Regions from separate parts of the Peribacillus sp. N1 genome, predicted to be linked through region 1. Evidence: a T-box and tRNA genes for the amino acid it is inferred to sense, from the RefSeq annotation. Region 1 holds a T-box; the other holds one or more tRNA genes.
The links. The T-box of region 1 lies ahead of ACYP5M_RS09595 (valine--tRNA ligase). A T-box ahead of a tRNA ligase gene usually reads a tRNA of that ligase, here a tRNA-Val.

Region 1 (3,423 bases):
TTTTATCAAAAATGTTCAAAAACTGTACCATCGCGGCTATAATCGGATCGTTCCGATTTATCAAACGATGGATCAGCGTTACGCCGTTCTTCATAATGGCCGTTTGTATTACCTGATGCCCTGGCTCAATAATGAGGGGGACGGGGAGCGCGATGAAAAACATAAGCAAATGTTCAGGGAGCTTGCTCGGATGCATACACTTTCCGTTAAGGAAATACAAGTGGATATTGAGGAAAGGGAAGCCCATTATGAGCGGACGCTTGATGCCTGGAATAACGAGAAGGACTTTATGGATGAGTATATTGTCAGCTGTGAAAAGAAGTGGTATATGTCTCCATTCGAAATGACGGTTTGTTCTTTCTACACTGATATTTCACAGGCGCTGAAGTACTCGATCAAGAAGTTTGAAACCTGGTATGAAAAAACGAAGGATAGTGAAAAGGTGCGAACCGTGGTCACGCACGGAAAGGTTTCTTTGAAGCATTTCGTTTATGATGAGCGGGGGTATGGCTACTTCATCAATTTTGAGAATTCGAATACGGCTCCGCCGCATTTCGATTTACTGCCATTTCTCGTTAAATCGGCCAGGACCTATCCTGTCCAATGCAATGACTGCGTTGACTGGCTATATAACTATTTTCGTTATTTTCCGTTGAAGGAAGAAGAATTGCTGCTCATGCAAAGTTATCTGGCATTCCCTGGATCAGCTTTGGAATTAGTGAAGAGTTATTCCGATGGCAGGGTCCATCGTTCAGAGCTTGAAAATGTTACTCAACTGCAGCGGCAATTTTGGCTTCTGAAAAATATTGAATATATGGTGATGAAAATCGAAGAGATCGAACAGCAGAAAAAGGCTGCTGCCGAGGCTGCCAAAGAAGAACAATCACCTCCAAGCTAAATATACATGATTGGATTATCTCCAGTCATGTATATTTTTTTGCTGTAAGGGAATAATTATATCCATTCGAAATATAAAGACATGGCCAGGAAAATAAATGCGATTAGCAGGAGCATATCGAAGAAAGTCGGAAAAATCAACGTGCGTAATCCTTGGAATACGATAAAGGGGACGATGAACTGCTGGCAGACACCGCGGAATTTCTTCATCCAAGGCGGTAAAGTATAGGGAGTATATCTTCGCTTCATATTATTACCTTCCTTTTTAGGACTTCTTATATTCTATGGGTGGGCAGTGGAAAAGGTGATAAAGCCGTCACATTCACTGTTCCTGGAGGATAAAATAAAGAAAACGACCTTGAATGTATCAAATGGGATGATTCCTGGGAAAGTAAGCGAAAAGATGATTGACTGGAGCCCCATATTTTTTGTACTATATACTATATGCATTCAATGAATTTACATATGAATATAAATCAATGCAAAGACCGGAAATAGTAAGATGATATGCACTTTTCAGAGAGGAAACCAAATTGGTGCGAGGTTTCCAGGAAGCAGCATCCGAAGTCGTCCGCGAGCAGTCTTCGTGAACCTCTTAGTAGCGAAGGCCGGTGAAGAGCCGTTATCCGATTTGAGAGCCGAAAGAGTTTTTTTCTTTTTCGGAAAAAAGGTGGCACCGCGAACAACTTCCTTCGTCCTTTTGTGATGATGGAAGTTTTTTTTATGCCTAAAAAGGAGGAAATGATATGGAAGAGAACCAAATTTCTATGCCGACTAAATATGATCCGCAGACGATAGAGAAAGGCCGCTACAAATGGTGGCTTGATGGAAAGTTTTTCGAAACGACGGGTGACGATAAAAAAGAACCATACACGATTGTCATCCCGCCGCCTAACGTGACAGGTAAGCTTCATCTTGGTCACGCTTGGGATACGACACTTCAAGATATTTTGACACGCATGAAAAGAATGCAGGGCTATGATGTTTTATGGTTGCCGGGCATGGACCATGCCGGTATCGCCACTCAAGCGAAAGTAGAACAGAAACTTCGTGCGGAAGGCGTGAGCCGTTATGACCTTGGACGTGAAAAATTCGTAGAAGAGACATGGAAATGGAAAGAGGAATATGCGAGCCATATCCGTGAACAATGGTCAAAGCTGGGTCTTGGACTTGATTATACACGTGAACGCTTCACTCTTGATGAGGGGCTTTCAAAAGCTGTGCGCGAAGTGTTCGTTTCGCTTTATAACAAGGGCTTGATTTATCGCGGCGAATACATCATCAACTGGGATCCATCGACGAAAACGGCTTTATCCGATATCGAGGTTATTTACAAAGATGTGCAGGGCGCATTTTACCATATGAAATATCCGTTGGTTGACGGATCAGGTGAAATCGAAATTGCCACCACCCGTCCAGAAACGATGCTTGGTGATACTGCTGTTGCTGTACATCCTGAAGATGACCGTTATAAACACTTGATCGGCAAAATGGTCCGATTGCCAATTACAGGCCGGGAAATTCCGATTGTCGGTGATGATTATGTCGATATGGAATTCGGTTCAGGCGCGGTCAAAATTACTCCGGCTCATGACCCGAATGATTTCGAAATCGGGAACCGTCACGATTTGGAGCGCATCCTTGTCATGCATGAAGATGGCTCGATGAATGAAAAGGCTGGTAAATATGAAGGCATGGACCGGTTTGAATGCCGGAAACAAATCGTCAAAGACCTTCAGGAAGAAGGAGTACTCTTCAAAATCGAAGATCACCTTCACTCAGTTGGACATTCAGAGAGAAGCGGTGCTGTTGTTGAACCATATCTTTCGACGCAATGGTTCGTTAAAATGCAGCCGCTGGCTGATGCATCCGTTGAGCTTCAAAAAGGATCCGATGAGGAAAAAGTTCATTTCGTACCGGATCGTTTCGAAAAGACGTACCTGCATTGGATGGAAAATATCCGTGACTGGTGCATTTCCCGTCAGCTTTGGTGGGGTCACCGCATTCCAGCCTGGTACCATAAAGAAACAGGTGAAGTGTATGTAGGTCACGAAGAGCCTGCGGACGCTGAAAACTGGGAACAAGATACGGATGTTCTGGATACATGGTTCAGCTCGGCATTATGGCCGTTCTCGACTATGGGCTGGCCTGACAAGGACAGTATCGATTTCCAACGTTACTATCCAACCGGGGCACTTGTGACAGGCTATGATATCATATTCTTCTGGGTATCACGGATGATTTTCCAAGCTCTTGAGTTCACGGGTGAACGACCATTTGAAGATGTGCTGATCCACGGACTCGTTCGTGACGAACAGGGGCGCAAGATGAGTAAATCGCTTGGCAATGGTGTCGATCCGATGGATGTCATCGATCAATACGGTGCCGATTCACTGCGTTACTTCTTGTCCACTGGCAGCTCGCCAGGACAGGATCTTCGTTACAGCACGGAAAAAGTGGAAGCGGTCTGGAACTTCTCCAATAAGATTTGGAACGCATCCCGTTTTGCTTTGATGAACATGAATG
Region 2 (3,423 bases), on a different contig from region 1:
TGAAGGGAAAATTGCAACACCATATTTCATAAATAATACCTCCTGATATTTTTTTATTGTTGTATTATAGTTGGCCATGCTTTTCTTTAACCCTTCACAAAAGGAGAGGGTTAGAACATTTCCAATAGTGCTCGTTTTAAATCTGCCTGCCAGTATTTCCAGGTATGATTACCTTCAAATTCTTCATAGAAGTAAGGAAATCCTTTTTGATTTATTAATTTATGCAATTCCCTGTTGGGCTCTATGAAGTTTGCCTTCTTGCCATCCGTCGTCGGAACATCCGTTTCCCCAGTCCCGATCACATGGTAAAGTTCGAGAAGATGCGGATCCTCAAAATTACGTACAGCATCCATTACTGCCTCATTGGCAAGTGGCGACTGCATGATGCATTTCCCAAATGTATGCGGATACTTTAGTGCGGCCAATAAAGAAACTGTACCGCCAAGAGAGTCACCGATCAAAGTTCGACCATGTCCCATTTGATAGGTAGGGAATTCATCATCTAAAAACGGGACAAGTTCATGGGCAAGAAAACGTATGTATGCAATGTGCTGTTCCCCGTCGGGATGATATTTGCGCCTGCGGTCAAAGCGGTCTTTATAGGGAATGCCGACAATGATGATATTCTCAATCTCATCGTTCCCTAACAGTTCATCTGCTACCCGACCAATTCGACCCATTTGAAAATAATCACGGCCATCCTGAGCAATCACAAGCGAATATTTATACAGTGGCGAAAAATTAGCAGGTAAGTAAACAAGCAGTTCCAATTCTTCTGCTAAAGCTTCGCTTTTAAACATGTACTCTTTAATTGTGCCTTTGCGTAAACTCATTCTCCCGCACCTCATGATAAATAATAATGAAAAACAACTTACTTGATTATTTTAGCATAGCCTAGCGACTTTTTCCCGTGACAAGATTTTAGAATAGAAAATTTTCATTGTATTTTCTAAAAATTTGAATAATAAGGTGCTATAATAAAAGGATATAGAAAAATAATACAATAAAAAAGGTGGCGAATAAAATGGCAGATGTACAAGTACACAGCAGGGAAGTAACGAAGGCGGCTAAACGAACATTATTAGAGCGTGGTGTCAGTGTGGAGGCAATTGCAAAAATCGTTTATGAATTGCAGTTCCCGTATAAAGCTGATCTAAAGCTGGAGGAATGCATCCACAGCGTTGAGCGTGTCCTGTTGAAAAGGGAAATTCAACATGCCATTTTAGTCGGTGTGGAGCTGGATAAACTGGCCGAGCAAAAAAAACTATCAGAACCCCTGCAATCGATTGTTGAGTCTGATGAAGGGCTATTCGGAGTGGATGAAACGATTGCCTTTGGTGCAGTGCTCGGTTACGGAAGCATTGCTGTAACGACCTTTGGCCATTTGGATAAAAATAAAATAGGCGTCATACACGAACTTGATAAGAAGCAAGAAGGAATCGTGCATACCTTCCTGGATGATATCGTTGCTAGCATTGCCGCGAGTGCCGCCTCAAGGTTAGCTCACCGTCTGAGAGATGAAGAAGAATCGTTAACCGAACAGGAAAAGGACATCCAGGAAGAAGAAGAGTTAATCGGTTGAACCTTGATTAACAATCTTCAGCCAGACCTATCAAACCTAGCCTTAATGAGGCGGGCAGAAAGGATATTGGCCACTTTAAATGTCCGTTTTGTCTGCCTTAGAAAACAGAATGCGTGAATATGGCCTGGATAAATTTCAAGCACCTGTATTTTCCGCTGCGTGATCTTACCTTGTTCGGAGAGATAAATTATCTCCAATGGAGCATTTCCTTCCATATGTTTACGAAGTATATATTTCATTCCCTGTCACTCCTTTGCTGACTTGCTTGCTATCATTATATGCGAACGTACGTTTTATATGCAAGTGAAAAGGGAATGTTCGTTCGTGTTTTGCGGAGTGGGGAAATAAAATAAGAAAAAATTAAAACTTTTTTAATATAATGCGTTGACTTTTTAACAAAAAAACTTATAATAAATTATGTACTTAAGTAACCAGTCAGTCATTACATACGACTTGTTAGCTCAGTGGGAGAGCACTTCCTTGACAGGGAAGGGGTCGTGGGTTCGAATCCCTCACAGGTCATCAACTACCAAAGGCTCAAATCCTTGATATAACAGGGATTTGGGCCTTTTTTTATTTTTAAATATAGTTCATTTTGTATTATTTACTCAATTGGTGGCGGATAGAGAAGGATTAAAACGCATTACAGGACAATTATTTGTAATAATTAATATTTCAAGGAACTGTAGGTAAAGCCTTTTGCTTATTCAGCTCACGATGGATGTTAAAAATAAGATGACGCATGAAGACTATGCAAAATATCGGCAAACGATGAAAGACTTCAGAGATAAATTTTCATCTCACAGAAAGTGTGGTTACAACGAACCTGTCCCCTACTTTGATATTGCGCTTAATGTAGCACTTCATTACGTTTCTTGGCTTGAAAAGTATAATACAATCCCTTCACTTGAAATGATGGTAGAAGAATTACAACCAATGATAGAAAGTTTTAAAGTGAAATAAATAGAAGGAGGAAGGTATAGAAGAGTAATTAAAAGTAAAATTCCTTTCCAATTAAGGGTTCTATTAGGGGATTAATCATACTTCTCGTATGACTTACCCTCCACTTTAGTATTATATGGTAAATATTTCCTGGTTTTAACTGTGTGATTTTAATATCTCAACAGTTTATCATATTGATAAATGAAGAATAACTTAATCTACTACTATAATGAAGTAAGTCTTTAAAAGGGAAGTGATAGTTAAATGCTTTATATAAGCGATATCGAAAAGATAATTAATAACACATTAAATGAGCACAATTTGGATATTATTTATGAATTTGACAATAATCTAAGTGCACCTATGAGTTATAACGTATCGACCAATACTATAAAATTCAATTACCTTCAAGTTAACGGTTATAAAGGGAAAATTAGAATTAAAGAGACAGAGGAAGACTTTGTTAAAATTATTCTTTATCGTATGATTGGTTATTATTTAGATTTTAAGAAAAACAAACATGATTTAAGGATTTTAATGTATGGTCACGAAGAAGAAAAAGAAAAGCTAAAATCTGAAATAGAAACTAATGCTTGGGATTATGGGAGAACATTAATACCTGAACAACTATTGGAGTCATATGATAAAGTTCGTGAATTAGATAAAATGCTAATAAATTAATGTACTCTAAGAAAATGGTGCAGAAATGGATAAACCTTCTTCCTCTGAATGAGGAAAATTGCAGTTTTCCTCGTTATATCATGGCATACTTTTCAACTACACTCGTTATGTTAATAAAATAAAACATTCCTCCTATATCTATTTCTTATTTCAATACTGGGGGCCTATGGAAGTGACTTAGTAATTATAGTAACATTTACTTATCTAAAATAGGGAAT

Region 2: it encodes a tRNA-Val, which carries the amino acid that the T-box ahead of ACYP5M_RS09595 (valine--tRNA ligase) is inferred to sense. The anticodon was not compared.

Annotation. Positions count from the first base shown of each region.
Region 1 is NZ_BAAHZO010000002.1:236,319-239,741, reverse strand. Features, by position in the region: gene ysxE (spore coat protein YsxE) at 1-898, shown strand, start outside; gene ACYP5M_RS09600 (hypothetical protein) at 955-1,146, opposite strand; T-box leader at 1,373-1,600, shown strand; gene ACYP5M_RS09595 (valine--tRNA ligase) at 1,644-3,423, shown strand, end outside.
Region 2 is NZ_BAAHZO010000005.1:9,636-13,058, reverse strand. Features, by position in the region: gene ACYP5M_RS18530 (YjcG family protein) at 1-30, opposite strand, end outside; gene ACYP5M_RS18525 (alpha/beta hydrolase) at 111-833, opposite strand; gene ACYP5M_RS18520 (phosphatidylglycerophosphatase A family protein) at 1,025-1,582, shown strand; gene ACYP5M_RS18515 (hypothetical protein) at 1,600-1,821, opposite strand; tRNA gene ACYP5M_RS18510 (tRNA-Val) at 2,033-2,104, shown strand; gene ACYP5M_RS18505 (hypothetical protein) at 2,318-2,545, shown strand; gene ACYP5M_RS18500 (hypothetical protein) at 2,789-3,205, shown strand.